DNA from 3 places in the Vibrio sp. THAF190c genome. Region 1 is predicted to be linked to each of the others. Evidence: predicted binding sites of a transcription regulator. Region 1 holds the regulator's gene; each other region holds the start of a gene.
The links. The regulator MetJ, encoded in region 1, represses methionine synthesis genes. The targets are predictions, from matches to a motif close to TTAGACNTNTANANGTCTAA.
Positions count from the first base shown of each region.

Region 1 (10,833 bases):
ACAGAATATCGACCAACTCTGGACACCGCTTTACGCATGTTACCAATCGCTACATGAATGCGGCATGGGCGTCATCGCAGACGGTTCACTATTGGATACACTGCGCCGTATCAAGGCCTTTGGCGTACACCTAGTTCGTCTTGATATCCGCCAAGAGAGCACACGTCACTCAGACGTTCTTTCTGAGCTAACTCGCTACCTAGGTATCGGTGACTACGACCAATGGAGTGAGCAAGACAAGATTGCTTTCCTAACCAACGAGCTAAGCTCTAAGCGTCCACTACTTCCGCGTGATTGGGAGCCATCTGAGCCAGTCAAAGAGGTTTTAGACACCTGTAAAGTAATTGCTGCGCAACCTCGTGAAGCCTTTGGTGCTTACGTTATCTCAATGGCTCGCACAGCGTCAGATGTACTTGCGGTTCACTTGCTACTTCAAGAATCAGGCTGTCCGTACCGCATGGACGTATGTCCACTGTTCGAAACGCTAGACGACTTAAACAACTCTGAAGCGGTAATGAAGCAGCTAATGAGCATCGACCTTTACCGTGGCTTCATCCAGAACCACCAAATGGTCATGATCGGCTATTCTGACTCAGCAAAAGATGCTGGCGTAATGTCTGCAGGTTGGGCGCAATACGATGCAATGGATAAGCTTGTAAAAGCGTGTGAAGAGGAAGGTATTGAGCTGACTCTATTCCACGGCCGTGGTGGTACCGTAGGTCGTGGTGGCGCTCCAGCGCACGCTGCACTACTTTCTCAACCACCAAAGAGCTTAAAAGGCGGTCTACGTGTAACTGAGCAAGGCGAGATGATTCGCTTTAAGCTTGGCTTACCAGATGTCGCAGTGAACAGCTTTAACCTATACGCAAGCGCAATCCTTGAAGCAAACCTACTTCCACCACCAGAGCCGAAGCAAGAGTGGCGCGATCTGATGGAAGTATTATCACAGGTTTCTTGTGAAGCTTACCGCAACGTAGTTCGTGGCGAAGAAAAATTCGTTCCTTACTTCCGCCAGGCAACCCCAGAGCTAGAGCTTGGCAAACTGCCTCTAGGCTCTCGTCCAGCTAAGCGTAATCCAAATGGTGGCGTAGAAAGCCTGCGTGCTATCCCTTGGATCTTCTCTTGGAGCCAAAACCGTCTAGTACTACCTGCATGGTTAGGTGCTGGTGAAGCGATTCAATACTCAGTTGATCAAGGCCATCAAGCGCTGCTTGAAGAGATGTGTCGCGAGTGGCCATTCTTCTCGACTCGCTTAGGTATGCTTGAGATGGTTTACTCGAAGTGTAATATGGAGATCGCTAAGTACTACGACCAGCGTTTGGTAGACGAAGAACTATTGCCACTGGGTGAGAAGCTTCGCGAACAGCTGCAAAAAGACATCAAAGCGGTGCTAAATGTAGAGAACAATGAAAACCTAATGCAGAGCGACCCTTGGGGACAAGAGTCTATCCGCCTACGTAACATCTACGTTGAGCCGTTGAACATGCTTCAAGCTGAGCTGCTATACCGTACTCGTCAGAGTGAAACGCCACCAGCAGAGCTAGAAGAAGCGCTTATGGTGACGATTGCAGGCATTGCAGCAGGCATGCGCAACACTGGTTAAGCAGAATAATATTCTAAATAAAGAACAAAAGGTCGCCCATGGCGACCTTTTTATTTTACCGAGAAAATACTATTGAGTCTTTTATCAGTTTTTTGGGTTATTTTGTCCATGTATTCTACTTTATGCTTATTATTTAGATATACTACTGCTCCGCTGCGAGAACACTCCAATCAAAATATTTCGTAGCATTGGACTAGGCAAGCTAGTCCGACTAGGTGATAAACGGCTTTATAAGGTGACACAACCAACAACAAAGAGTGTTGGTGCAACTTAGACATAACCCAATATATCGTGCCGCAAGAAGCACACTTGATGTTTAAGTTTTTGTTTACTGTTTATTGACCATTTGGATTGAAGACATGTCATTACCACACGTAATTCTAACCGTTTTAAGTACACGCGATGCTACTGGTTACGATATCACTAAAGAATTCTCAGCAAGCATTGGATACTTCTGGAAAGCTAGTCACCAACAAGTTTACCGCGAGCTCAACAAAATGGCTCAAAATGAACAGGTAACTTGCGTACTAGAACCTCAAGAAGGCAAACCTGACCGTAAAGTTTACTCAATCACAGACGCTGGCCGTCGCGCACTAGGCGAGTGGTTTGAACAGCCAACTGCTCACCCAACTGTACGTGATGAATTCTCAGCAAAATTGATGGCTTGTGCCGTTCAACCATCGGCTGCATACCAAGTACAACTTTCTGAACTAGTTGAAGAATCACGCAAGCTGGTTTCTCACTACAAAGAGATTGAAGCAGCTTACTACGCAACGCCGTCAACACTAGATAAGCAAGCACGTCTAGAGCGACTAACACTGCGTCGTAACCTACTGATCCGTGAAGCTTGGATCATGTGGGCTGAAGAAGTTCTACTAGAGCTTGAAACGTTAGCGTAAGTTTGACACTGGTGATTTCACCAGAGACTAGATAAGCAAAAGGCTTGAATACTGAGTATTCAAGCCTTTTTTGTATCTGCTGGGTAGAGTTGAAACTTACAGTGCTGCAACCTGAGGACGCACACCTAGAGTGTGACAAAGTGCGTAAGTCATCTCAGCGCGGTTCAGCGTATAGAAGTGGAAATCCTTCACACCTTCACGGCTTAGCGTTCTAACCATATCTATCGCTTGGCTCGCACCTACTAGCTGACGCGTTGTTGGGTCATCGTCTAAGCCTTCAAATTGCTTCGCCATCCAACCCGGTACTTTCACATTGTTCATCGCCGCAAAGCGAGACGCTTGCTTAAAGTTAGATACAGGTAGAATGCCCGGAACGATCTCTACATCGATGCCTGCAGCCACACAGCGGTCACGGAAACGCAGGTAGCTCTCTACATCAAAAAAGAACTGAGTAATCGCACGGTTAGCACCCGCATCAACTTTACGTTTTAGGTTAAGTAGATCGGCTTGTGCGCTCTTCGCTTCAGGGTGAACTTCAGGGAAAGCCGCAACTGAGATATCGAAATCATGACGAGCTTTAAGCAGTTTAACAAGGTCTGAAGCATACATTTCTGGCGCACCGCCACCTGGAGGAATATCACCACGCAGTGCAACGATACTTTGAATACCGTTCGCCCAGTAATCGTCAGCGATTTGAATCAACTCTTCACGGCTTGCATCAATACACGTTAAGTGTGGCGCTGCAACAAGACCCGTCTGGTCTTTAATCTCTTTGATGATTGAGTGGGTACGGTCACGCTCACCAGAGTTAGCACCGTAAGTCACCGATACAAACTTAGGTTGTAGTGTTTTCAGACGGTGTACAGAGTTCCACAGTGTCTCTTCCATCTTCTCATTGCTTGGCGGAAAAAACTCAAATGACACATTGATGTTGTCAGAAAGCTCAGCAATGTTCTGATTCAAAGCGTCTATATGACTTGCGTGCGTGTATCCCATCTTACTCTCCCTGTGGCCAACTCAACCACTAAAATCTCAAACCTTTAAACCGACGTTTAGACGTCTATATGTCCACAGAATGTATTGAATACGATTTAATGTCAACAGATCCATTATGAATTTTTCTCAAGTTGATCGTGAGGAATCTTCAAGTCGATAAGTGGGTCGCAAAGCAATAATAACGTACAAAAAAGGCTGAAAAACACATTGTGCTTTCAGCCTTATTTATCTTAGTGGATAGTATGCTATTTACGCTTACAAACCATCGATCTGAGTTTTAGAATAAGCTCGACATTCTATTCAAATCAGACTGAATCGCACCGGCCGTTACCTCACGTCCTGCACCAGGACCACGAATCACCAATGGGTTATCTTTGTACCACTTACTCTCAATCGCAAAGATGTTGTCACATGGCAGCAGGTTCGCCAGAGCATGCTCTTTCGATAGCGCTTCTACACCTACCGTTGCCTTACCATTCTTCTCAAGGCGTGCAACATAACGTAGTACCTTATGCTGCGATTGAGCCTTCTCTAGACGCTCAGCCAGCACTTCGCTCAATACTGATGCTTTATCAAAGAAGTCATCGACAGAGAGATCTTGCAGCTCTTCCGGTACCAAAGATTCCACTTTGACGTTCTCAGGTTCAATATCTAGACCGGATTCACGCGCGAGAATAACCAGCTTACGCATCACATCCGAGCCATCAAGGTCAGAGCGAGGGTCTGGCTCAGTTAAGCCCTGCTGCCACGCTAGGTCCACCAACTCGCTAAATGGTACTGAGCCATCAAATTGTTGGAACAGCCAAGATAGAGTGCCAGAGAAGATGCCTGATAACGCAATGATGTCATCACCACTCTCACGCAAGTCACGTACAGTATGGTTGATCGGTAAGCCTGCACCTACTGTCGCGTTGTACAACCAATGGCGGCTGATCTTCGCGAACGCGTCTTGTACCTGATGATAGTAATCACTCGATGCAGAGCCCGCGACTTTGTTGGCAGAGATTAGGTGGATACCTTGTTGAGCGATGTCCAAATACTTGTCAGCCAGTACCTTGCTCGCCGTTACATCCAATACCACCACTTCATCATAGCCTTGAATTGAACCTAACTTGGTTAACCACTCGCCGTCCGAATACTCGACTGCCTCGTCACCAAAGCGATCGACGACTGCACGAGCATCGATACCTTGTTCGTCGTACCAATAAGTTTGACTATCCACCACCGCAACCAACTCGAAGTTCATGCCGCGACGCTTTTCTAGCTCAACCTTTTGCTCAGCGAACAGTGATAGCCAGCTTGAGCCGATGTTACCCTTACCACACAGCGCAATCGCAACGCGCTTCTGAGCTTGGAACAATTGAGAGTGAATGCCTTTCACTAAGGTTTCAGTTTCCGACTTACGAACAACGGCCACTAAGCTCAAACGAGATTGAGACTCTGAGATAAACTCAACCGGTGCGCTCTTTAGCTGTTGGTAGAAACCGTAGCAGTGATTCGGGTTCTTAGTCACACCAGCACCTACCGCAGCAACCAGTGAGTAACCCTCTTTAAGTTTGATTTCCGCTTCAATCGCATGATCTTGCAGATATTCAAGCGCTCCACCCGCAATCTCTTCAGTGTAGGCGAGACGCAAACAGTTTTGGTCCGCTTGCAGCTCGTAAGCCAGTGGCTCGAGCTGAGCGCGCTTAAGCCCCTCAAGCACCTCACTCTCAAGGCGCTCAAAGTCATGGCCATGACCAAAGGTAAGCTGAATCAGTAGTACATCATCTAAAGACGTGATGATCTTTGCACCGCGTCCCGACGCCAATACACGTTCAATCTGAGTAGAGCCAGACTCAGGCTGATAGCTGCAGCGTAGGCTAAGATCCATCGCACTCTGCGCGACAGGTTGTAGAGTACGACTGTGAAGCACAGGTGCCGCCAGACGTGCAAGTTCACTCGCCTCATCTAGACGTAGCAAAGGCAACAGACATGCATCAGAAACCAACCTAGGGTCAGCACTATACACACCGGCCACATCACTCCAGATAGTCACACGATCGACTTCCGCTAATGCACCAATTACGGTTGCGGAATAGTCTGAGCCATTACGACCTAAAAGCACCGTTTCACCGACACTGTTTTGTGCCATAAATCCGGTAATCACTACGCGACAATGAGCGTGTTGGGCGAGAGACTCTTTAATCAATGCGTATGAGCGAGCGCGATCCACCTCTGGCTGAGCACCCGCTTCAGCACGCAGAAAGTCACGCGCATCTTGCGCTACCGCTTGAAGATCACTCTGACATAAAAGCGCCGCTAGTAAGCGGGACGACCACACTTCACCATGGCCTAACACAGACGCTTTTTGTGCTTCATTCAATGGTGCGGTTAACTCACCTAAAGCTGTAAACTCTCGTTGTAGGGTTGCAGTTAACTGCTCTGCTACTTCGCCCTCTAATAGTTCTGAAACCAGCTCTAGTTGGAACTGACGCAAAGATTGCAGACACTCATGAGCCAAGCGTCCATCTTTCTCCAGCGCTTCTAAAAATTCGATCAATCGGTTTGTGGTTTTGCCTGCCGCAGACACCACTACCAAATCTGTTTCACTAGAGTACTCTTTGAGAATACTCACTACACGCTGATAGCACTCAGGGTTTGCCAAACTGCTACCACCAAATTTATGCAATTGGCGAAAGTTAGCCATTAGTTGCTCTCCCCGTTATCGATGAACTGCTGTGCTTTAGCAAACGCTTGTTCAAGGTCAGCAATTAGGTCTTCTGCATCTTCAAGGCCTACCGACAGTCTTAGCAGCTGATGAGATACACCCGCTTCCGCTAGAGCCTCTTCACCCATTGCACGGTGTGTCATTGAAGCAGGGTGACAAATTAAGCTCTCAACACCGCCAAGCGATTCTGCCAATGAGAACAGCTCTAGCTCACCAACAAAGTGCTTAAGAGCCTCGAAAGAACCTGCAAATTCAAAACTCAGCATAGACCCAAAACCAGACTGCTGCTTCTTAGCAATCTCATGACCCGGATGCTCAGGCAGACTCGGGTGATAAATGGTATCAACTAATGGTTGTTTCTGTAGCGCCGTTAGAATCTCACGAGAGCTCTCTTCATGAACACGCATACGCGCACCTAGTGTACGAATACCACGTAGCGTCATGTAGCTATCAAATGGTGTCCCCGTTGCACCAATACAGTTACCCCACCAAGCCAGCTCTTCAGCGTGCTCTTCGGTTTTAGTAATCACTACGCCGCCAATCACATCTGAGTGACCATTGATGTACTTAGTCGTTGAGTGGATAACAAAGTCAGCACCAAGCTCTAGAGGCTTTTGGAACACAGGAGTCAAAAAGGTGTTATCCACCGCCACCAGCGCACCCGCCTCTTTTGCCTTGCGGCAGGTTTCTTCAATGTCGACGACACGCACCAATGGGTTTGATGGCGTTTCCAGCAAGATCAATTTAGGCTTGAGTGCGATCGCTGCATCGAATGCGGCTTGATCCGATTGATCGACAAACAGAACCTTAAAGTCACCCTTTTTTGAGCGTGTATTGAAAAGACGATAAGTACCACCGTAGCAGTCGTGTGGTGCCACGATCAGATCATCGCTACCAAGGAAAGCGGAAACCCAAAGGTTTAATGCAGAAGTACCACAGTTGGTCACAACTGCCCCCTTACCAGACTCCAATTCAAACAGGGCTGTTTCTAGCAAGCCACGGTTTGGGTTACCTGAGCGAGTGTAATCATACTTAGGCACTTCACCAAAAGCGGGAAAACCGTAGTTAGTCGACAGATAAATTGGTGGAACAACGGCATGATGTTGAGTGTCTGACTCGATACCAGTACGTACGGCGATGGTTGCTGGTTTCCGGCTGCTCATAGGTGTTTCCTTACAGGTTTTGGCGTCTGAGAATCACAGCGGCTTGTCGGGGTTTTGCGGCTGTGTTAGATATATGTTATTCACTTTACTTTCATAAGAATGAGACGTCAACACTTCTAGACGTCTATATGTCTTTGCTTATGGCGGTAAATCCCGCTAAAATCATCCCTATTAATTTAATCTAACAACTAAAGTGATGAAGGTACGCAATGGCCGACTGGAATGGTGAATACATAAGCCCATATGCTGAGCATGGAAAGAAAAGCGAACAAGTAAAGAAAATTACAGTTTCTATCCCTCTAAAAGTGTTAAAGGTTCTAACTGACGAGCGTACCCGCCGCCAGATTAACAACCTACGCCATGCAACAAACAGTGAGCTGCTATGTGAAGCCTTTCTGCATGCATATACTGGCCAGCCTCTACCAACAGATGAAGACCTGCGTAAAGACCGCCCAGACGATATCCCAGCTGAAGTGAAAAAGCTGATGACAGAGATGGGTATCGAGTTCGAAGCGTTTGACGAAGAATAATCATAACTCAGTCACTACCTTCAACATTTGATTCGCTTTAGCTGAGCCATATTGATTGCCGAAATCATCCAGGATGAATTTCAGGCATAAAAAAACCGACTCCAGATGAGTCGGTTTTTTATTATTCTCTTCGCTCTACTAAATGACGATTACGCCATCCAGTCTCTATGCCATATGCTTCTACGCCATGTAGTTTGCTGGCATCTCAATACGAGCCACACCAGAATCAACCGCTGCCTGAGCAACTGCTTTTGCCACGCGAGGCAATAGACGTGGGTCCATTGGCTTAGGAATGATGTAGCCTTTACCAAACTCAAGTGCATCAGCACCTGCTGCTTTTAGTACGTCTGCAGGTACTTCTTCTTTCGCAAGTTCACGAATCGCTTCCACTGCCGCTAGCTTCATTGCATCGTTGATTTCGCTTGCACGAACATCAAGAGCACCACGGAAGATGAATGGGAAACACAGAACGTTGTTTACTTGGTTCGGGTAATCACTACGGCCAGTACCCATGATAAGGTCGCTACGAACTTCGTGAGCAAGCTCTGGCTTGATCTCTGGATCTGGGTTAGAACACGCGAATACGATCGGCTTGTCAGCCATCAACTTCAGTGATTCTGCTGGTAGCAGGTTAGGACCCGATACACCTAGGAATAGGTCTGCACCTTCAATCACGTCTTCTAGAGTACGCTTGTCAGTGTTGTTCGCGAACAGCTGCTTGTATTCGTTCAGATCGTCACGACGAGTGTGAATCACACCTTTACGGTCCAGCATGTAGATCTTCTCACGCTGTGCGCCACACTTGATCAGCAGTTCCATACATGCAACTGCCGCTGCACCTGCACCCAAACAAACAATCTTACACTCTTCCAGCTTCTTACCTTGAAGCTCAATCGCGTTCAGCATACCCGCAGCTGTTACGATCGCAGTACCATGCTGGTCATCGTGGAATACAGGAACATCACAACGCTCGATTAGGCGGCGTTCAATTTCAAAACAGTCTGGTGCTTTGATGTCTTCTAGGTTGATGCCACCGAATGTATCGGCAATGTTCGCTACTGTATCTACGAACTCATCGATTGTGCGGTGTTTTACTTCAATATCGATAGAATCTAAACCTGCAAAACGCTTAAACAGTAGCGCTTTACCTTCCATTACTGGTTTAGAAGCAATAGGACCTAGGTTACCTAGGCCAAGAATCGCTGTACCGTTAGAGATAACTGCAACCATGTTGCCTTTACCTGTGTACTTATAAACGTTATCCACGTTCTGTGCGATTTCACGAACTGGCTCAGCCACACCTGGGCTGTAAGCAAGGGCCAGATCTTCTGCAGAATTTGCAGACTTTGTCAGTTCAACGGCAATTTTGCCAGGAATTGGGAACTCATGATAATCAAGAGCTTGCTGACGGAATTGTTCTTGAGGTGATAGTTCTTCAGATTGAGCTTGGAGAGTGTCATCAGACATGGGTGTAGGTTTCCTAGAATATTATTATTTGGGGGAATCCATTTTATATTAATGGATGTACTTCAAAGTTCCTAGGTGGTAAAGCCCCCTGTCTCATTAAAAAACGAGAATTCACTACTAATAAGACCAGTGCCCAGTTGAAATTACTAAACGCCAGATAACAAAAAAGGACACCGAAGTGTCCTTTTTCATATCTACTAAGCGAGAATTACTTCTTGCTAGATAGAGCACCGAAACGCTTGTTGAAGCGATCTACACGGCCGCCTGTATCAACGATACGTTGCTTACCAGTGTAGAATGGGTGACATTTGTCACATACGTCTAGGTGGATAGAATCTTTACCTAGAGTAGAGTTGAATTCAAATGTGTTGCCGCAAGAGCAAGTAGCTGTTACAGCTTTGTATTCTGGGTGGATACCAACTTTCATGGGAAAACCTCAATTAGGCCGTGTCGCCATCCGATTCTAAGCCGGACACCACACGTTGTTAAAAAATAGATTAAAGACACCGCATCTCACGAAAACGTGATGAAGCCATACCTTTAAGGCGCCGTATAGTAATGAATCTGTGAGGCAGGATCAACCAGTTTGGATGATTTTTTCGCCACTATTGCATGATTTCTTCTTTTATTGCCTTTTTATGCTTTGCATAACTCCATCACCGACTTTGGCAAACAAACTGCTTCTCGAATTTAGCGTCCTTATCCTTTAGACTGGTCGCCCTGCACTCTCCAGAATTAACAAGCGAATTTATGCGTCCAACGATTGCCCGAGTGGCTCTGCCAGTCCCTTTAGATAGACAGTTTGACTACAAAATCCCAGGTCATTTGTTTCCTATCATTGGTGGGCGCGTCTCGGTTCCTTTTGGCCGCCAGACTCTGACTGGCATTGTCACTGCACTGGTCAATGAGTCTGAGTTTGAATTCGACAAGCTTAAACCTATTAAAGCCCTACTCGACAATCAACCTGTATGGCCTGACTCGGTATACTCCTTGTTAGTATGGTGCAGCCAGTTCTATCAATACCCATTGGGCGAAACCTTTGCTAACGCCCTGCCAAGCGCATTGCGTAAAGGAAAACCTGCAGACTTCGCGACACTGGTCGAGTGGCAAATCACATCACAGGGTAAAGATCAGTTGATGCAAGGCTTTGGACGCGCAGTCAAACAGGCCAAAGTGATGCACTTGCTTGAAAATGGCCCAGTACCGCATCAAGAGTTTATTGACCAAGAGATCTCAAGCTCAGTACTCAAAACCCTTGAAGAGAAAGGTTGGATAGAGTCCCGCGAGAAAAAACCGACACGTTATGCATGGCCAAGCGACCTTGAAAACGACCAAGACAAGCCAAAGCTCAACGAAGAGCAGGCGATCGCGATTGCCACGGTCAATAGCCAAACCGACTTTGGCTGTTTCCTATTAGAAGGTGTTACGGGTTCGGGCAAAACAGAAGTTTACCTAAATATGATTA
Region 1 covers NZ_CP045338.1:3,030,018-3,040,850, forward strand. The annotation lists gene ppc (phosphoenolpyruvate carboxylase) at 1-1,603, shown strand, start outside; gene FIV04_RS13735 (PadR family transcriptional regulator) at 1,963-2,502, shown strand; gene metF (methylenetetrahydrofolate reductase) at 2,599-3,498, opposite strand; gene FIV04_RS13745 (bifunctional aspartate kinase/homoserine dehydrogenase II) at 3,776-6,187, opposite strand; gene FIV04_RS13750 (O-succinylhomoserine (thiol)-lyase) at 6,187-7,371, opposite strand; gene metJ (met regulon transcriptional regulator MetJ) at 7,581-7,901, shown strand; gene FIV04_RS13760 (malic enzyme-like NAD(P)-binding protein) at 8,082-9,368, opposite strand; gene rpmE (50S ribosomal protein L31) at 9,577-9,795, opposite strand; gene priA (primosomal protein N') at 10,119-10,833, shown strand, end outside.

Region 2 (10,833 bases), 600 kb from region 1:
GTTTTATCACTCGGCCATTCATTGGATCACCTTTATTGTACTCCTTTATTGGGTTGATCAACGCACTTCCTATCATTACCAAAAGGGATTTAGCGTTATCAGTAAAACCTTATTTAGAGTAATGAGCCTGGTTGTGCCAATTCTTGTCAGCTTCTATATGTTGAGCGCCTTACACACCAATTATGTGCTGACCAAGTTTGAGAAATCACAGCCTAAAAATCCGGATATTCTTAAAGAGGTTTCGAACCCTGTAGTTTGGAAAGATCGTTACGATTGGGATATCTACAGTACTTATCTCAATATCGGACTCTATCAAGAAGATCCGAAGCTGATTCAGCCGTATATCGATTGGTCTTTGAATATCATCAAGTTAAAACCACGACCGGCGTTTTACAACAACCTGATCTTGGCTTACCAAGGCTTAGGGGACGAAAGCAAAGCCGAACAGATTCGCAGCGAAGCGCAATTCCTGTTCCCTAATAGAGATTTTTCAACCGTGCAGTATCAGCGCCCATCACAGGTAAAGTCATCGACATCATCAGCGCAAAGCAGTGCTCAATAGCACCTAATAAAAAGGCGAACGAGATAACCCGTTCGCCTTTCAAATCAATGATACGAAGTATTTACTTCAAAACATCCGCCATAGCTTTCAAACACAAGGCAACATTCTCTTTGCGAGCGCCATAGCCCATTAAGCCAATTCGCCACGCTTTCCCAGCTAATGCGCCAAGACCCGCGCCAATCTCTAGGTTGTACTCTTCAAGCAGTCGTGTTCGAACAGCTGCTTCATCAATTCCTTCAGGGAAATACACCGCGTTCAATTGCGGTAGTCGACTTCCCTCTTCAACCACAAAACTTAGACCAAGAGATTCAAGCCCTGCCTTTAGCTCACGGTGTGCTGATTGATGACGCTCCCAAGCGTTCTCTAACCCTTCATTGCGTAGAATCACCAAGGACTCATGCAAAGCATACAGGCTATTTACCGGCGCAGTATGATGATAGCTACGCTTTCCTTCACCACTCCAGTACCCTAGCACCAAGCTCTGATCTAAGAACCAGCTTTGCACAGGCGATTGACGCGCTTTCATCTTCTCTACCGCTTTTTGAGAAAAAGTCACTGGCGAAAGACCCGGAACGCAAGACAAACACTTCTGACTACCCGAGTAGACGGCGTCTAACTGCCATTCGTCCACCAACAGAGGGACTCCACCCAATGAAGTCACAGCATCCACGATTGTTAGTGCGTTAAAGCGACGAGCAACCTGAGAAATCGCTTCCGCATCTGTAAGGGCACCCGTTGATGTTTCTGCATGAACAAACGCAACAGCAACTGCATCTGGGTGTTCGGACAGTGCCTGCTCTACTTTATCAACGGAGACAGGTTTCCCCCACTCATCGTCAACCAAAATAGCTTCGCCACCACAGCGAACCACGTTTTCACGCATTCGCTCACCGAATACGCCATTACGGCACACAATCACTTTTTCACCGGGTTCAATCAGATTGACGAAACAGGTCTCCATACCTGCACTCCCCGGTGCTGAAACTGCAATCGTAAACTCGTTTTCCGTTTGAAAAGCATACTTTAATAGCTGTTTCACCTCATCCATCATATTGATAAACAAAGGATCTAAATGGCCAATAGTAGGACGGCTCAGTGCCTGTAATACTCGTGGTGAAATATCAGAGGGCCCCGGTCCCATTAGCGTGCGATGAGGAGGAAAAAAGCTTTCAGCGGTGGCGGTTGTGTGCAGGTTCGACATAATTATCCCTTATGTTTATGACATGAACCTTCCACACTAAAGCAAATCCACAACCTCAGCAATTAGTCGAAAGTCTCGAGGTCAAACCAATGTCACAGAATTGTTAAATTTATTTTCACTTTATCTTGAGTTACCGATTGACATTCTTACCGCAAACACGTTCAATAAAACAGCTATCAAGCAGAAGAGGAGCACTGCCCAGGTAGATGTTTTGTGGAACCACATTTCCAATACAGAACATTCAGGGGGAGCAGTGCCGAGGTAACTGAAACATGTCGGGTTTCTGTTATCGGTTAATCGGGCTGAATCCCATTAACTGTCATCATTCCAATATGATGAGGAGCTTCTGAGGTTTACAATTCAAATACACACCTCTCTCTTTGCTCTAAACCCTCTCTTCAAAACATTGGACGTTGGATTACCAACAGTAATTTTTATTTTAGGAAGTCGGGAGATTTATCGTGAGCGCATCTAATGTAGCTGGTTCTTTTAATGTCGCCAAATTCGGTGGGACAAGCGTTGCTAACTTTGAAGCAATGAGTCGCTGTGCAGCCATTATTGAGAATAATCCAAATACCAAGCTTGTTGTCAGCAGTGCGTGTTCAGGCGTCACCAACCTGTTAGTTGAATTAGCTAACGGCGTACAAGACCAAGGCCGCCGCCAAGAGTTAATGAGCCAACTAACAGATATCCATCACGCGATTTTGGATCAACTCGCAGAACCAATGAGTGTCGAGAAAGAGATCCATACGATTCTGGACAATGTTGCGAGTGCTGCAGAAGCTGCATCTTTTCAATCAAGTGCTAAATTAACTGACCACTTAGTGGCATGTGGTGAGCTAATGTCGACTCACCTTTTTGCGCAAATTCTTCGAGAGCGTGGCGTATCTGCAGTCAGATTTGATATCCGTGACGTCCTGCGTACCAATGACGCTTACGGCAAAGCAGAACCTCAACTGGAGCAAATCTCTCAGCTTGCTCAAGAAAAACTGATTCCTTTGTGTCAAGAACGCGTCGTAGTTACCCAAGGGTTTATTGGTGCAGACGATGAAGGTAATACAACCACACTTGGTCGTGGCGGAAGCGACTATTCAGCAGCATTGATTGCAGAATCAGTATTGGCGGCTGGTCTAGAGATTTGGACTGATGTTCCGGGAATCTACACCACAGACCCTCGTATCGCCCCTAAAGCGTCACCAATTCCAGAGATCAGCTTCAGCGAAGCATCTGAAATGGCAAATTTTGGCGCGAAGATCTTGCATCCTTCTACATTAGTGCCAGCACTACGTCATCAGATTCCTGTCTTTGTAGGCTCATCTAAAGAGCCAGAAAAAGGAGGTACTTGGATTCGTCAACAAGTTGAGAGCTCACCACTGTTTAGAGCACTTGCGCTGCGTTGCAATCAAACCATGGTTACACTGCGCAGTGCGAACATGTTCCACGCATACGGCTTCTTGGCGAAAGTATTTGAGATCCTCGCTAAGCATAAGATCTCTGTTGATCTTATTACAACCTCAGAGATCAGTGTCTCTCTGACACTCGATCAAACAGACACTTCTGGTGGTGCTCCGGAATTGCCTGAAGTTGTACGCAAAGAGCTTGAAGAGCTATGTACAGTAGAAGTTGAACACAACCTATGTCTTGTTGCGCTTATTGGTAACAATATGAGTGAGAGCAAGGGCTATGCTAAGCAGGTATTCAGCACTCTTGAAGACTTCAACTTACGCATGATCTGCTACGGAGCGAGTCCACACAACCTTTGTTTCCTAGTGCATGAATCGGTTTCTCGTTCGGCAATTCAGAAACTTCACCAAGAGTTGTTTGAACAAGAGTAAAACCAATCAAATAGATACAAAAAAGGGTTGCGCAATGGCAACCCTTTCTCTTTCTAGTCGATCTTAGTTAATGTTTGGACCTAACCACTTCTCGGCTTCAAGCGAATCCCAACCCTTGCGATCAGCGTAGCTATCTACTTGATCTTGCTGAATCTGAGCAATTGCAAAGTAGCGTGAATCAGGGTGAGAGAAATACCAACCCGATACTGATGCACCTGGCCACATCGCATAACTACTCGTCAAAGACATATCGATCGTCTCTTCCACTTTCAGTAGCTCCCACAATGAGCCTTTTTCAGTATGCTCGGGACATGCAGGATAACCCGGTGCTGGACGAATGCCTTGGTACTTCTCACGAATCAACTCATCATTTGATAGGTTTTCATCGGCGGAGTAACCCCAGATATCTTTACGTACTTGCTCATGTAGGTACTCTGCAAATGCTTCAGCAAGTCGGTCAGCTACTGCTTGGATCATGATGGCGTTGTAGTCATCGCCCGCAGCTTTGTATGCATCAGCAAGCTCACGCTCTCCAATACCACCTGTTACGGCAAAGGCACCGATCCAATCTTTCTTACCAGACTCTTTTGGCGCAATGTAATCAGACAGACAGTAGTTAAAACCTTTTGGCTTTTCTGTTTGCTGACGTAGATTATGAAGAACCTTAGCAACCTCAGTGCGTGATTCGTCAGTGTAAACCTCAATATCGTCGCCAACACTTGCCGCAGGGAACAGCGCACACATACCACGAGCTTTGAGTAAACCCTCACGTTCAACTCGATCAAGAAGGTCATTGGCGTCTTTAAATAGACGTTTTGCCTCCTCGCCCACTTCCTCATGCTCAAGAATTGCAGGGTATTTACCCACTAGTGACCAAGTCATGAAGAACGGAGTCCAGTCAATGTAACGACGCAAAGTCGAAACATCAAAGTCATCATAAACATGCACACCCGGCTTAGCTGGAGCTGGCGGCGTATAGCTTTCCCAATCAATAGCGACTTTATTCGCTCGAGCTTGCTCTAACGTTACAGGCTTAGTGCGAGGTTTTTTACGGTTGTGCTGATCGCGAACACGCTCATAATCCAAATCTAGCTTCTCAACAAATGCAGGACGAAGCTCATCAGATAACAGGGACGTACATACCCCAACCGCTCTTGATGCGTTGTTCACATACACCACAGGGTTCTTGTAGTTCTGTTCAATCTTAACTGCAGTATGCGCCTTGGAAGTTGTTGCACCACCAATCAGCAGTGGCAAGTCGAAATCCAAACGCTCCATCTCTTTAGCTACATGTACCATCTCATCCAGTGATGGAGTGATCAGGCCAGATAGACCGATAATGTCGACATTCTCTTCTTTAGCGACTTTTAGGATCTGTTCGCAAGGAACCATCACTCCAAGGTCAATAATCTCGTAGTTATTACACTGCAGTACCACGCCCACAATGTTCTTACCGATATCGTGAACATCACCTTTTACAGTAGCGAGCAAGATCTTACCGTTTGAAGAACCAGCTTGCTTAGAAGCGTTAATGAAAGGCTCCAAATGTGCAACGGCTTGCTTCATTACACGCGCTGACTTAACTACCTGAGGAAGGAACATCTTACCTTCACCAAACAAATCACCAACCACATTCATACCATCCATTAGAGGGCCTTCAATGACCTCTAGTGGCTTACTGGCATTCAAACGAGCTTCTTCGGTATCTTCGACGATAAACTCAGTAATACCTTTGACAAGTGCATGCTCTAAGCGCTTCTCAACCGCCCAAGTACGCCACTCAAGTGCGGAAGCATCTTCCTCTTTGCCGACACCTTTATTAGCGTATTCCGCAGCGATATCTAGTAGTCTCTCCGTCGAGTCATCACGACGGTTAAGAACAACATCTTCTACCGCTTCACGCAGTTTATCTGGGACGTTATCGTAAATTTCAAGCTGACCAGCATTAACGATACCCATGTCCATACCGTTCTTGAAACAGTGATACAGGAATACCGCGTGAATCGCTTCTCGAACGTAGTTGTTACCACGGAAAGAGAACGATACGTTAGATACACCGCCTGAAATCATCGCATATGGAAGGTCGCGTTTGATGTCTGCTACCGCGTCAATGAAATCAACCGCGTAGTTGTTGTGCTCTTCAATACCTGTTGCCACCGCGAAGATGTTCGGGTCGAAGATAATATCTTCCGGCGGGAAACCAACTTCATTCACCAAGATATTGTATGCGTTAGTACAAATCTCTAGCTTATGCTGACGGGTTTCTGCTTGACCGACTTCGTCAAAAGCCATCACGATAACCGCAGCACCATAACGGCGAATCAGCTTGGCTTGCTCAACAAATTTCTCTTTACCTTCTTTCAAGGAGATCGAGTTAACGATGCCCTTACCTTGAATACATTTCAGGCCGGCTTCGATGACTTCCCATTTCGAGGAGTCGACCATAATAGGCACTTTAGATATCTCAGGTTCAGACGCACATAGATTTAAGAAACGCACCATGCACGCCTCAGCGTCTAGCATGCCTTCGTCCATGTTGATATCGATGATTTGCGCGCCATTCTCAACTTGTTGACGAGCAACTTCCAGAGCTTCGTCATAAAGCTCCTCTTTAATCAAACGCTTAAATCGAGCAGAACCGGTAACGTTGGTACGTTCGCCAACATTAACGAACAATGTGTCTTTTTCGATAGTGAGGGGCTCTAATCCTGATAGACGGCATGAAACAGCTAACTCAGGTAAAGCTCGCGGCTTAACATTGTCGACCACATTAGCCATATGGCGAATATGTTCTGGCGTGGTACCACAACAACCACCGATGAGGTTTAGGAAGCCACTCTCAGCCCACTCTTTTACGTGAGCGGCCATATCTTCAGGAGAGAGATCATATTCACCAAATGCATTAGGAAGACCAGCATTAGGGTGAACTGAGACAAATGTTTCTGAAATGCGAGAAAGCTCATCTACATATGGGCGCAGTTCATCTGGTCCTAGGGCACAGTTTAAGCCAAAGGACAGTGGGCGAACGTGGCGTAATGAATTGTAGAAAGCTTCAGTTGTTTGACCGGAAAGCGTACGACCTGATGCGTCAGTGATAGTACCTGAGATCATAACAGGCAGAGTAATACCTAACTCCTCGAATACGGTATCTACGGCAAATGCACAAGCCTTAGCATTTAGAGTATCGAAGATAGTCTCAATCAGGATCAGGTCAGAACCACCTTTGATCAGCGCTCGGGTTGATTCGGAATAAGCTTCCACTAACTCATCAAAGCTAACATTTCGATAGCCCGGGTCATTTACATCAGGAGAAATCGAACAAGTACGGTTAGTTGGACCAAGCACACCAGCGACATAGCGAGGCTTTTCCGGTGTTTTCGCAGTCCACTCATCAGCGGCTTCACGAGCTAGCTTGGCTGCAGCAAAGTTAATCTCTTCGCTGAGGCTTTCCATATCATAGTCAGCCATCGCAATGGTAGTAGCGTTAAAGGTATTGGTTTCAAGGATGTCTGCGCCAGCTTCTAAGTAAGCTGAATGTATGTCCTTAATAAGCTGAGGTTGAGTGAGTACCAAAAGGTCGTTATTGCCTTTAAGATCACTATGCCAATCAGCAAAGCGCTCTCCTCGATAGTCCTGCTCTTCCAGTTTATAGTTCTGGATCATGGTGCCCATGCCACCATCGATCAATAGAATTCGTTGCTTTAATTGAGCTTCGATCTGTTGCTTTACATTACTTCCCACAGTACAGCCTCATTCCTTTAATTATCACTCCATCCTATCACACATTAAAAAGGAGTCTAGACGTCTAAACGGAGAATTTGATAACTAATCTATGACAAAAAACAGTTTGCTATTTAAGCGATAGAGGACGAAAATTCATGTTCATATTTTGTTACATATCGGAAATCCAATGTCGGTCTACTACACACTTTGCTTTTTATCTGCAGCAGCAATGTTGATAGCGTTTGTAAACAGCAAGATAGGAAAGATGCAAACTACTATCGCCATTACTGCTGGCTCAATGATGCTTTCACTGATTATCCTGATTGCAGGTCAAAACAATTGGTTTCAGCTGTCTGAAATCGCTTCGGACACGGTAGCAAGTATCAATTTCGAAGACTTTCTACTCAAAGGGATTTTAGGCTTCCTACTGTTCGCAGGTGGATTAGGGATTAAACTGCCCAACCTAAAAGATCAAAAGTGGGAAATCACAGTACTCGCATTGGGCGCGACCCTATTTTCGACTTTCTTTATTGGATTTGTGCTTTATGGATTCTGCCAGGTTATCGGCATTCAGTTTGATCTTATCTACTGCTTACTGTTTGGCTCTCTTATTTCACCGACTGACCCAATAGCAGTACTCGCGATCGTTAAAAAACTCGATGCACCAAAACGCATTTCGACCCAAATTGAAGGTGAATCGCTGTTCAATGATGGCTTTGGTCTGGTTATCTTTGTCACCCTATTTACCATTGCATTTGGTACTGAAGCTCCGACGGTAGGTAGCGTAACGATGCTATTTATCCAAGAAGCGATTGGCGGGATTGTTTACGGTTTTGCATTAGGACTCCTGTTCCATTACCTGATTAGTAACACCGACGACCACTCAATGGAGCTGTTACTGACTATCGGTATCCCAACAGCTGGATACGCTTTTGCAGAAGTACTTCATGTATCAGGTCCATTAGCTATGGTGGTATCAGGTATTATGATCGGCAACTGGACTCGCTTTATCGGTTTCTCAAAAGAGAGTGAGGACCACTTAGACCACTTCTGGGAGCTAGTCGATGAGTTCCTAAATGGCGTGCTATTCCTACTGATCGGTATGTCGATGCTACTTTTCGAATTCCACGAAGAAGACTGGATCTTAATGGCTTTCTCTGTGCCGTTAGTGCTAGGGGCTCGCTACCTAAGTGTATTCTTGTCATACATTGGCTTTAAGCGCTTTAGAAGCTACAACCCATGGTCAGTTAAGATTCTTACTTGGGGCGGATTACGTGGTGGTCTAGCTCTCGCAATGGCTCTATCTATTCCATCAGGTATTTGGGTCATCGAAGACAAACTGATCGATGTAAAAGAGATCATCCTAGTCATGACATACTCAGTGGTAGTGTTCTCAATCTTGATTCAAGGCTCAACGATTACACCAATGATTGAGAAAGCTAAGCTCGCAGAAAAAGAGTTAAACAAATAACACTCCTACCCTATATAGAGGCTACACCCTAAGTAGCCTCTATCCTGTCCCTATCAAGCTATCTTCCAACTATCATTACTACTCATTTACTCTTCGCGTTAATACATCCTAGCAACAACTGAAAATCTCACTTTTTTGAAATACACAGCCTTGTCTCGATAGTTCAGACACCAATGAGTTAGAGCTAATCAAGGATTAAGTAGTATTTGCGCTCAATAGCACCAGACTATCCCTTCATTTATAAATTAAATAGGGCTGGAGTTAGAAGATTACAGATGTATTGTCTTCATGTGGCTGGGAGTGGAGTAATACTTCTTAAACAACAAAAAGCTCCGAAGTCAGCTAAAGCCTATGATGATCCTAGGTAAGAACGCCCACAGCTCCATAGAACTCTACAACTGGTGAGCCAGTCATCTAGTTATCTGAACACTACTTCAAAGAAACAACAGATGGAAAGCTCTACCATGCCTACCGAGGATTCAGTACACAGCAGAGTTGAGAATTTCTAATTCCCGACACAAGCTTTAGAAAATACAAATACTTTAGGGGTTCAGCTAGAGCCTTCAATATGGCGATGCTCGATTGCGCTGACACTTCAAAGACTCGATCGGATAAGCGAGCGATTTGCTTAGCTCTTTCAACACTGTTCCAAATTTAATATATAGCAGGTGAACTAGGCTAGTGAGTCAGAGGTCGACTATGTTGGTACAGCTACTCTCAATACACGCTGTTTTGGTGATCAGGGAGTCAGCTATTCTGTTAATAGTATTGTTGTAGTGTCTGGAAACAAAAAGGCTCTGACGTTAGTCAGAGCCTTTGAATATGGCTGGGGGGACTGGGCGGCACTCCGGGGATTCGACTATGTTTGAAATCTAACTCTCAACGTATGTATCTCTGGTAACCTCAGAATCCGCTGTTTTATTTTTTGGCCGTCGAATACGAAAAAAGCCTCAGCATTTCTGCTGAGGCTTTCGAAGATGGCAGGGGTGGAGAGATTCGAACTCCCAACACGCGGATTTGGAATCCGCTGCTCTGCCAATTGGAGCTACACCCCTAAAATTTCAATACTGTAGATTCGAAAAAACCTCGCACTAGGCGAGGCTCTCGAATAAGTGGCGGAGTGGACGGGACTCGAACCCGCGACCCCCGGCGTGACAGGCCGGTATTCTAACCAACTGAACTACCACTCCGCAGTGGTAAACACGTCTTTAGACGTGGTTCCAAAATTAAAGCCTGGCGATGTCCTACTCTCACATGGGGAAGCCCCACACTACCATCGGCGCTATTGCGTTTCACTTCTGAGTTCGGCATGGAATCAGGTGGGTCCACAACGCTATGGTCGCCAAGCAAATTCTTAAAATTCGGAAAGCTGTTTCTTGTTCTCTCAAACTCATTCAAGCGTTTGTATCTTTGAGTCCATCAAAACCCCTTGGGTGTTGTATGGTTAAGCCTCACGGGCAATTAGTACAGGTTAGCTCAACGCCTCACAGCGCTTACACACCCTGCCTATCAACGTTCTAGTCTTGAACAACCCTTTAGGACGCTTAAAGCGCCAGGGAAGACTCATCTCAGGGCTCGCTTCCCGCTTAGATGCTTTCAGCGGTTATCGATTCCGAACTTAGCTACCGGGCAATGCCATTGGCATGACAACCCGAACACCAGAGGTTCGTCCACTCCGGTCCTCTCGTACTAGGAGCAGCCCCCTTCAATCTTCCAACGCCCACGGCAGATAGGGACCGAACTGTCTCACGACGTTCTAAACCCAGCTCGCGTACCACTTTAAATGGCGAACAGCCATACCCTTGGGACCGACTTCAGCCCCAGGATGTGATGAGCCGACATCGAGGTGCCAAACACCGCCGTCGATATGAACTCTTGGGCGGTATCAGCCTGTTATCCCCGGAGTACCTTTTATCCGTTGAGCGATGGCCCTTCCATTCAGAACCACCGGATCACTATGACCTGCTTTCGCACCTGCTCGAATTGTCATTCTCGCAGTCAAGCGGGCTTATGCCATTGCACTAACCTCACGATGTCCAAC
Region 2 covers NZ_CP045338.1:315,872-326,704, reverse strand. The annotation lists gene FIV04_RS01515 (PglL family O-oligosaccharyltransferase) at 1-562, shown strand, start outside; gene FIV04_RS01510 (alanine--glyoxylate aminotransferase family protein) at 624-1,763, opposite strand; lysine riboswitch at 1,940-2,117, shown strand; gene lysC (lysine-sensitive aspartokinase 3) at 2,300-3,598, shown strand; gene metH (methionine synthase) at 3,662-7,339, opposite strand; gene FIV04_RS01495 (sodium:proton antiporter) at 7,509-8,792, shown strand; tRNA gene FIV04_RS01490 (tRNA-Trp) at 9,771-9,847, opposite strand; tRNA gene FIV04_RS01485 (tRNA-Asp) at 9,906-9,982, opposite strand; rRNA gene rrf (5S ribosomal RNA) at 10,024-10,139, opposite strand; rRNA gene FIV04_RS01475 (23S ribosomal RNA) at 10,233-10,833, opposite strand, start outside.
Region 2: metH (methionine synthase) is a predicted target of MetJ. The motif match lies at 7,388-7,407, and genes of this name have one in related genera.

Region 3 (10,833 bases), 1.2 Mb from region 1:
AAGGGACTCAGCGAAAACTCGATAACCTTGCGGCGAATCGTGCAAAAAAGCAGGGTAAATTCGACAAGAAGGTTTCGCGTCCGAGTGCAATGGCGAGTAAGCAAAGCAAGCCCGATCTTAACTTTGGAGGCCAAAAAGCAGAGCTATGGTGTCCGGGAGGCGAAGCTAAATTCGTCACTGGTTTAGCAAAGGAGAGCTTGGAGTTTGCTACGCAAGTTCTATGGTTCACAACTCTGATTTCCAAAAAGGAAAACGTCGCCGTATTAAAGGATCAACTGGTTAAGCTTAACGCGAAAGAGGTTAAAGTCGTTGAGATGGCGCAAGGACAAAAAATCAGTCGTTTTGTCGCTTGGAGCTTCATGGATAAGTCGCAACGCCAGACTTGGATTTCGCTGAAGTGACTATAGTAGGCTACTGTTTTGCCGAAGTAGAACAATAATGGAAGCCGGTGGCTGATAATATTCAGTCGTCGGCTTTTTTAATGAACGTCGATTTATCTTAAGAGACTTTCATCTCATCAAGCATAGATTGATACTTGTCGCGTAAAGCTTTGTTACCTGCTTTTGATTCCAACTCTACTAAGATCTGTAAAGAGGGGATTTGATACCCATATCGCTGGTGGAACTTAAACAAGCGCAATCTTGCTTCTCGAAACTCTTGCTGTGATACCTCGATCTTTGTCAATTGCAGTATTGATTTAATACGGTTTGGCTCGTGGTCGAGAGCGCGTGTGAAGTAGTACTTAGCCTTTTTGCTATCACCTGACTTTAGTGCGCAAAAGCCAGCGTTCTCATAGCTTGCCGAAACTAAGTAGTAAAAGGGCTGGTTAATGGCTTTGTTGAAGTATCGGTCGGCCTGAGCATAATCGCCTTGCTTACAGAGAAAGGTACCGTAGTTATTTAGAACGTTACCATTGTTCGAGTCTAGTCTCAGCGCTGTTTTATATTCCTTTCTCGCTTCGTCGGTTTCTCCAACTTTTTCATAATAATGTGCCATCGATAGGCGAGCACGATAGTAGCGAGGGGCGTGTTGAATCGCCAATTCAAGATTCTCTCGTGCACGAACCATATTTTCTTGATCCATATAACCTAGCCCGAGAGCGATTCGAGACTCAGACATTGCAATAGGATCGGCTTCAACTCTTTGTGGTTCACCTTCTGTTACTGACACACATCCACTGAGCGCAATTAATAGTATGAAGGGGGATAAGTTGGCTAACTTGGGTGAAGGCATTGAGAGGCTCCTTATGAATTCACAGACATGATAGGAGAACTCGAATGGTTGGTTGGCAAAAAGGCGAGCTAATGCGACCCAATCGCCATAAAAAAGCCGCTTGTTACCAACTCAAAATAGAGAGGTGACTAACGGCTCGAATAAACGCATTGGTTTCAAAGGTCTGTTCAGATGAATCAGTCGTCCTTGGTGAAGTTTTCTTCGCTGAAATGATCCAAATCGTATGGCGTTTGTTGGTAAACGCAATAGTTTAGCCAGTTTGAAAACAACAGGTGACCATGGCTACGCCAACTAGCAATAGGCTTGTTATCAGGATTGTTGTTAGGGTAGTAGTTAATCGGTATTACCGGCTCCATCCCTTCGCCAAGGTCACGAACGTATTCATTGTGAAGCGTATGTGCATCGTACTCCGGGTGCCCAGTCACAAACACATTTCGTTTATCTTTTGTCGCTGCTAAGTAAACACCAGCGACGTCAGATGTCGCCAGAATATCGAGGTCCGTATGGTCGGATAGGTATTCTGGTGAGAAGTCAGCATAGCGAGAGTGTGGTGCTAAGAAGGTATCGTCAAAGCCGCGCAGGATTGGATGGTACGGGTTATGAATCTCATGATGATAAACACCAGATAACTTTTCTTTACGAGTACGTTTCGGTAGATCGTAAAGCAGTTTCAAGCCTGCTTGAGCCGCCCAGCAAACATAAAGGGTAGAGGTAACGTGTTTGTTAGCCCACTCCATGATGGTTTTCAGGTGATCCCAGTAAATCACATCTTCAAACTGAACCAAACCTAGTGGCGCACCTGTGATGATCAGTCCATCAAAGTTGCGGTTTTTTACCATCTCAAATTGACGATAAAAGTTATCAAGGTGCTCAGTTGGTGTGTTTTTGCTTGGTCTATCGTCGATACGTAATAGCTCGACATCCACTTGTAGCGGGCTGTTCGACAATAGGCGTAAAAATTGAGTTTCAGTTTCAATCTTCTTCGGCATTAGGTTGAGGATCAAGACTCGAAGTGGACGAATTTCCTGTGTCGATGCTCTTGATAGCGGCATAACAAAGATGTTTTCTTCACGAAGAACATCGCTCGCTGGCAATTGGTCTGGAATGCGAATAGGCACAGCTTTCTCCCTAAGCTAGATATTTAGACGTCTATACTTCTGAATCTATAATATATTGTGACGCTTGTCGACATACAAAACGCACCTTTGTAAATATTTCGTTATTGAATCCGCCGGGTACCTGCTCATCTATGAGGTTACAGAACCTATGTTGGGACAATTGAATACACACTAGTGAACGTTTGATGCTTAAAACAGCGCTTAATGATCTAGGTTTATGCTTTTGACCTCAGATACGTTAACATTTTGCTTTCACTCTATTTTTGATGATCGGTGAGTACCAGTTTGAAACTTATCTTAATTCGAGGTCTGCCTGGTTCTGGCAAATCAACAAGAGCAAAATCTCTCGACGCATTCCACGTAGAAGCCGACATGTACTTTGTGAATAGCGACGGTGATTACTGTTTCGATCCCGAACTACTCCCCAAAGCACATGAGTGGTGTCAAAATCGTGCGGAAGATGTCCTAAAACAAGGTCGTGATGTAGTAGTTTCGAACACGTTCGTTAAGCGATGGGAGATGAAGGCGTATCGAAACATGGCGCGCAAACATGGTGCTGAACTGGTTATTGAGGTGTGCCGTGAACAGTATGGCAATATTCACGGAGTGCCGGAGTCTGTGGTTGCACGCATGAAGAAAGATTGGCAAGAATAATAAAATCTTCATCATCGAATTCGATGACCCAAAGTGTCTTGTTGTATGAAGACAAATGAAGAAAACAGTCAAAGGTTAAATGAACAATGGCAAAACGTTCTGTTGTCGTGGATATGACTTCTTATGGTATCTACTCGACTTGGGATTCAAAATCTAAAGACCTACCAAAGATTCAGGAATTCACTCATCGTGTAGAAGCCGAAATCGATGTGGAGTTTGGGTATATCATCAACATCAAGAAAGCCAAAGGTGAAAAGATCCGATACTGCATCTATCACCCAAACATCACCACCGACAAAGGAGAAGTACTCGAGCCATTCGACGGTGAAGAGTATGTCGGAAGCAATGACTGGGACTTTTATCTCGGCGATACGATTTGGGCGCCTATCGACAATAAGATCGGTAAATGGAGAATGACCGTTGAGCTTAAGGGGAGAGTGATAGCCGATAGAACCTTTGATTTAGTTGCGAAAGATGAAGGTCAGTTTTGGAAAAGGCGAGGGTTCTAAGCTATTGTCTTAGATTCGCAAAGCTCCATTCAAATAACAAAGCCAAGCCGCCACGCTTGGCTTTGTTGTTTCTGCTCGAATGAACATATCTTATCTAAATTAGGTGGCTTTACACTTCTTCTTAACCTTTTGATTTTTAAACCCTTGTTACCTCATTGATATAAAAGAGTCTCTTTCTTTCTATAAATAATAGAGAGTCTCGAAAGCAATATGGATACTACACCCTCACCAAAGTAGAGCGTTAAAGGTTCTATGTGCCTCTTTTTATGGGTGAAATATGATAACGATAGAAACCGCACTGTTTGGCCCCCTAACAATCAGTAGCAGTCAATTAATAGACCAATCTCGTACGAGCGTTAAAAAAGCGAAAAAGACCACCAAGAACATATTCACGGCAATAAATGCAGACGACAACCAGCCTATCACCATAGATGAGGCATTAAAGATACGTCATAAAACACACTTCATATGTGATGATTGTGGTCACAGGTTAAGAGCACATAAACGCTCCAAAACTGGGGCGAATGCACACTTCGAGCATCTGACAAAGAACCCACACTGTAATTATTGATAATATTCTCAAAGGCCTCGCTAGAGGTTGAAATCAAACCAAGAAAGGAAATTTAATGTTGTACATTCTTGTCTTAGCTATCGCTTTAGCGATCGTGGTGTTTGTTGCTAATTCCAAGAATAGAATGAAAGCAGAGCAGCTAAAAGATTCGTACCTTAAGAGATATACGAGCAATGAAGAGCTGTTTAATCAGAATGACTTTTTGAGTATTGTTTTTGCTCAGTTAGAGGAAGGCAATCGAGTAGCCGTTAAAGATATCGAAGAAGCGTTAGACGTGATGACAATGATGGAGTCTTCTCACAAATAACTTAGCGTCATGTTTTCCAGATAACAAAAAGCCAAGCGATGATGCTTGGCTTTTTTAATTTCTATCTGGTTTATTGCGTTACGTAGGTAATAACAAACTCGGTGATAGAAACCATGTCTTTAACTGCGATGTACTCATCAGTTGTATGTACTTTCGCCATACCGGTTGATAGGTTAACGGTAGTTAAACCCTTCGCATTAAAGTTGTTTGCATCACTACCGCCACCAGTACCCTTAGTTGCAGCGGTAACGCCCAATTTGTCGAATGCTGATTTAATTGACAGGATGTGCGGGTGGTCATCAGCAATAACGAACGCGTCGTATGCACGAGTTGATTCTATTTCAACTTCTGCACCAAACTGTTTAGCGCTCTCTTCAAAAGTAGAGATCATGTGGTTAACTTGATTAGTTAGCTTGTCACCATTCAGTGAACGCGCTTCAGCGACAACCGTTAGTTCTGGCATTACGATGTTGGTCGCTTGTCCGCCCTCAACAATACCAACGTTCGCTGTGGTTTCTTCATCGATACGTAACAAGTTCATCTTAGTGATAGCGTCAGCCGCAACTTGAATTGCACTAATGCCTTCTTCTGGCGCTAGACCTGCGTGGGCAGGGCGGCCTTTAATCTTAGCGACAATTTTTTGTTGGCCTGGTGCAGCGTTAACGATAGTACCGATAGGACCGCCTGTATCCAGTACAATTGCGTTGTCTGATTGGATGAAAGACATATCAAAGTTTAATGAACCAAACAGACCGCCTTCCTCATAAACAGTGAATGCGATCTCAATGGTTTGGTGCTCGATCCCTTCTGCTTTGATGCAACGTACTGCTTCCATAATCGCAGCGATGCCTGATTTGTCATCACCACCTAGAATGGTATTGCCTTTGGAACGAATGATACCGTCTTCAATGATTGGCTCAATACCAATCCCCGGCGTGACAGTATCCATGTGGCAGCTAAATACGGTGCTGCCTTCTAGTGAACCTTCTAAGCGTGCGTAGATATTGAAGCCGTTTGAAACTTCTTCTGGTACAGGCAGTTTGTGAACGGTGAAGCCAAGTTCACCTAGCTGTTCAGCTAGTGCTTCAGCTATCGCTTTTTCATTACGTGATTCACTGTCAATTTTTACTAGATCGCAAAAGTGCTCAACTAGACGTTGCTCATTAACTTGGGTCATTTATAACTCTCATTATGATGACCACTTTTTCTTCTGAAATAGTGGTCTGTAGGAACAGGAAATTCAATATAACGCCAACTAGGCGGTACATTGTCTGAGTTAAATCAAGAAAATGCTCTGAATCGTCCAGATTTCTAAAAAAACTGAGTAGCAATTTATGGCGGTTGTAGGAATGAGCTTTGATATCACCAGTGTGAATTTAAGACAGCAATTGATGTGCTAATTGAATAAAGATGACAGTGATAAACTCATTGTTGAACGGATCTGTTTATTAACTGCTCTTGAGTTGCGGAGGGGGAGTGACAGCAAACCTTACTTGGAGGAAATAAAGTTTGCTGTCAGAGCACAATTTGATGTTTAGTAGGTATTAACGATTACGGAGACAGCTCCATCTTTGAAGCCCCTATTTAGCTATTCCTTGTAGCAGCTCAACGAGCTCAGTTTCAGTAGATGGCTCTCTTTCTAGTTCAAAGACGGCTGATGCGCCACCTTTCAACATATAAGCACGAGTGCTGCAGTGGTCATAGTGGAACCATTTTCCATCGACACACACATCGGTATAACATCTCGGGTCTTGTTTTAGTTCCATATTGCTCTCCTTAACATTTGCTTAACGAATTTTAGGCTAATTGATCACATACTTGTTAAACTTGATCTAAATCAATGGCTAGGCGCTTTTCTGTATGGAAATTGTACAGAGTGTGTCCTGCGTACTGTATTTAGCTTGATGATTGAGTAACGAAGATGTGTAGAGCTTGGTAAAGCTGATGCTTTTTCTTGCCTATGACGACTTTTATACATACGCTAACGGTTCTAGTTCATAGTGAAGCAATGGCAAAATGACGAATATTTTTATTGTTGTAATTCTCCTGGTTGTATTCTTTTACTTCATACAAAAATATGTGGTTAAACATGATGATACAAAAGATCATGCTTACCAAAAGAAAGGGGCATTACTGAACATGCAGCAAGCTGCCTTTTACAACGCACTGAAATCTGCAGTGGGTAATCACGGTGCTGTTTTTGCAAAAGTCAGCATGACGAGCGTGTTAGCACCGGCCAAGTCAAACTCTAAAAAGAACTGGTTTATTGCTAACAATAAAATCTCCCGTAGTTACTTTGACTTTGTTGTTTGCGATCCAAGAACGCTAGAACCGCGAGTCATTATTGAACTTGATAACGGCAAGGAATTGAACAAAGGGAAGGTAGACCGTGAAAAACTGCTTATTCACGTATGTAAATCAGCGGGTTTACCTTTGATAGGAGCGTCAATTAAACACAGCTATCAGGTGAGCCGTTTGAAGAGATTACTTGCCGCACACATTGATTTGATTGAACCTTCTAAAGAAGTTCGCTTTTGTAAGAAGTGTGGTTCACCAATGATCATTAAGCTTGCTAGTCAAGGTGAACACAAAGGTCGTCGATTCTTCACATGTAGCCGCCAACCAAACTGCACCTACACTGAAAACTACAACGTTGTTTTCGAAAGTGAAGAAGAATAGTCATTTTCAAAACAATTCAAATTGAATAGGGCAGGCACTTTTGCCTGCCTTACTGACTTCTCGTCAATTTCCTTTCTTAGATACCTGTCTATTTATTACCTATCTTAAGTACACTCATATTTATTATGGTTTAGTTTCTAATAATTATTGGAGTACTCCGATTAGTACTCTATTTATTAGAATTACTTTTTACTAAAAATGTTGATTAGTTAACTCTAATATCAATAGAGTGAGACTTACGATTGTGTTGATTTTATTGATATATAAATCAGAAAACTCGCCTGAGTGCCTATCTCTACTGATGTTTAGAGTCAATAATTACAAACAAACACTTTTGTAAGCCTATGTAAGGTCAAATAAACTTTAGTAAAATCGATTGATTGTGTGATTGTTTTTGTAAATAATATTTTTCAAACAAAATAATAATAAAAACGTCTAGTTGGAAATATATAACTAGGAGAAGTATGAAAAATTGCAAACACAAATCTGTCGTTCGCTTGCACCGAACTAGCATAGAAAAGTTACTGTTAATCAAACAAAAATACCGATGCACTATTTGTCATAAGATAATTAAAATCAGATAGTGACAATAGGGCTAAAAAGGGAAATTAGTACATTAAATTTACACACCATAGAGTCAAAGCAATGATGCTCTGTTTATGGGAATTATGGCTCAAATAGAGTGAGCCTTCTGCAACTCGCTCTATATAAAAATAATAAAAACAACAACGTCTTGGCATTTGTAAGGGTAGTTATTTCTACCCTTTTTTTTAAGCAGTGTTTACAGGAGCATTTTTTAAAAATAAAAATTCAGTAATAGTGGTTAGTGACATTAAGCCGTTATGTCATAGTCATATTGAGGTGAATGAAAAGTGTCTGAGTGACGAAAATCCACCTTAGACATAAACTTTCACTATTAATAATAAAATGAAATATCCCCTTGTAATAAAAAATACAATAAATGAGAGATTTGGGTATGAGCACAACAACAGATGCCGACACTTTATTTAAAGACAGCTACCTATTAGGCGCTATGAAGTTGATCTTTAATTATAAGAACAATGAAAACGACAGAAACTTCGAATCTATGTATCGTCTTGTACACAACCAGCAGTTGTTAACGATATCTAATGAGTGCGATAAGATCAGAAAAATTGGGCAAACATTGGACAAGTATAAACCAACTTCTGAAATGGTTGCGGCTTTCTATATTATTAGTGAGGAGAGACCATCGGTATACTTTATGTTCATTGACAAGCTAATAAATAGAAGATGGACACACGCGTCAGATCCGATTGTCCACCTAGATCGGTTGCTTTCTTCTATACCAAGCTCAGACAAACTGGGAAGGTTCAACCTTATCGTAGGGATCATCACTTTGTTTAATTACTACGACCGCGGGCAAAAAATGCAGTCTTTGGTTCTTACATTGCCGAAAGAATATGCACTTCCAAAAATTAAGAATAGTATGGGTTAGTTTTGGATAGAGATAACTTGCTGATATTCATTGCGAGCATATTTAGTTTGGTTGGTATCTATACAATAGAGATTCGTTAGCGATACCAATTTTATAATCATCAGTTTCCATCGCACGCTAATTTAAAGCACTCCACAGCGAGTGCTTTGTTTCTATCTCTCCACCTTAATGTGACCCAACTCAATAAAACGAGCTAGGTTGAGTCTAAAAAACCGACGCTTTGTTGATATAAAGAGCAAACGGTTGATTTAAAGTAAATTTATACTTGCACCATTTCACCTGTGTCGTTAATATCTTCCTCGTTCTTAAGGAATGGGTCCGTAGCTCAGTTGGTTAGAGTACTACCTTGACATGGTAGGGGTCGGCGATTCGAGTTCGCCCGGACCCACCACCCCTTAAGTTGTTTTTGTCAGAACAACAGGCTTTAGTCACACGAGACTTAATCAAGCAAAAGAACACAAAATTTGGGTCCGTAGCTCAGTTGGTTAGAGTACTACCTTGACATGGTAGGGGTCGGCGATTCGAGTTCGCCCGGACCCACCAAATTTTCATACTTAAGTATGGCAAAAAGCCCGCAGTTATGCGGGCTTTTTTGTATCTGAAAATCAGTCCTAAGCAAACTCTTTGGCTACATCAGAGAGAGTTTCGACGATGACATCAATGTGCTCTTTTTCGATGATCAGCGGTGGGGACAGGGCGATGGTATTACCCATACTACGAACCATAACGCCTTTGTCGTAGCAGCGTTTAAGGATATCAAAACCGATTGGTTTGCCGTGAGACGCTTCTGCGAACTGCACTGCACCGATTAATCCATAGTTACGGATATCAACAATGTTACCTGTTCCCTTCAGTGAATGAAGTCCTTGCTCGAAGTACTGCCCAATCTCACCTTTTGCTCGGGTAAGTAATCCTTCTTTTTCATAGATATCCAGAGTCGCTAGTCCAGCAGCACAGGCAACAGGGTGCCCTGAGTAGGTATAACCATGGAAAAACTCAACCGTGCCTTCAGGTGCACTGTTTACGACGGTGTTGTAGATATGTTCGCTAGAGAAAACAGCACCTAGTGGTACAACACCACTGCTGATCCCTTTTGCTGAAGTAATCAGGTCGGGTACAACATCAAACTCTTCGGCGGCAAAGGCAGAGCCTAAGCGCCCCCAGCCAGTGATGACTTCATCAAAAATCAGTACCACATCATGACGCGTACAGATTTCACGTAATCGACGCAAATAACCTTTGGGTGGCAGGATAACGCCGCCAGCGCCTGAAATAGGCTCAACAATAACTGCAGCAATAGAGTCAGCCCCATGAAACTGGATAAGACGTTCTAATTGTTCGGCTTTCTCTACGCCATTTTCCGGTAAGCCTTTACTAAACGCGTTGCGTTCGATGTCGAGCGTATGATCGAGGTGGTCGGTCGCAAGCAGTGGACCAAAACCCTTACGATTAGGTGTTAAACCACCTACGGATATTCCTCCAAAGTTAACCCCGTGATAGCCGAGTTCACGGCCAATCAGTTTGTATTTACCTGTGTTACCTTTGGCTTGCTGATAAGCCAATGCAATTTTAAGTGCACTTTCAACGGCTTCGGATCCTGAATTGGTGAAGAACACTTTATTCAAACCCGGTAGTGTGTGTTTGATAAGACGTTCTGCAAACTCGAAACCGATATCATGCCCAAAATTGAACGGTGAACTGTAATCTAGCTTTGCGACCTGCTTTGCCATCGCTTCACCTATAGAGTTACGACCGTGGCCTGCATTTACACACCAAAGGCCAGCAGTCGCATCAAGCAGTTTGACGTTTCTATCAGAGTAGCAATACATACCCTCGGCGCGATTAATGATTCGAGGGTTGGCCTTGAAGTCGCGGTTTGCAGTGAACGGCATCCAGAATGCGTCGTAATTTACTTTTTTTTCCATGGTCGACATGCTCTGTGTTTGAAAATGTAGCGAGAATGTTATCCACGGCAAAACACCAATAAAATCACTCCGAATAAATATAAAGATTTATCGTCATCAAACTTTAGTCGTGTTGTTGGTCGCGCAATGTGCCTTGTAAGAAGCTGACGAATGCCTTTGCGGCCGTTGAAAGGTAGTGACTCGATTTCCAACCAATCCCTAACTGTAATGGGATAGGGGGATCAAACGGAATGGCTTTCAGCTGCGGATCGTTAGCAACCAAAATTGGTAAGCAGGTACCAATGCCAATCTTCCGGCGGACCATAGATTTAAGCAGTTCAGGTAGGTTGGTCTCAAAGTGAATATTGGGCTGAACTTTGT
Region 3 covers NZ_CP045338.1:1,802,073-1,812,905, reverse strand. The annotation lists gene rlmF (23S rRNA (adenine(1618)-N(6))-methyltransferase RlmF) at 1-401, shown strand, start outside; gene pilW (type IV pilus biogenesis/stability protein PilW) at 499-1,233, opposite strand; gene metA (homoserine O-succinyltransferase) at 1,410-2,351, opposite strand; gene FIV04_RS08010 (ATP-binding protein) at 2,637-3,005, shown strand; gene FIV04_RS08005 (DUF3859 domain-containing protein) at 3,092-3,514, shown strand; gene FIV04_RS08000 (hypothetical protein) at 4,141-4,392, shown strand; gene FIV04_RS07995 (M20/M25/M40 family metallo-hydrolase) at 4,463-5,569, opposite strand; gene FIV04_RS07990 (hypothetical protein) at 5,973-6,158, opposite strand; gene FIV04_RS07985 (DUF2726 domain-containing protein) at 6,409-7,071, shown strand; gene FIV04_RS07980 (hypothetical protein) at 8,048-8,548, shown strand; tRNA gene FIV04_RS07975 (tRNA-Val) at 8,863-8,939, shown strand; tRNA gene FIV04_RS07970 (tRNA-Val) at 9,015-9,091, shown strand; gene FIV04_RS07965 (aspartate aminotransferase family protein) at 9,160-10,473, opposite strand; gene FIV04_RS07960 (LysR family transcriptional regulator) at 10,577-10,833, opposite strand, start outside.
Region 3: metA (homoserine O-succinyltransferase) is a predicted target of MetJ. The motif match lies at 2,375-2,394, and genes of this name have one in related genera.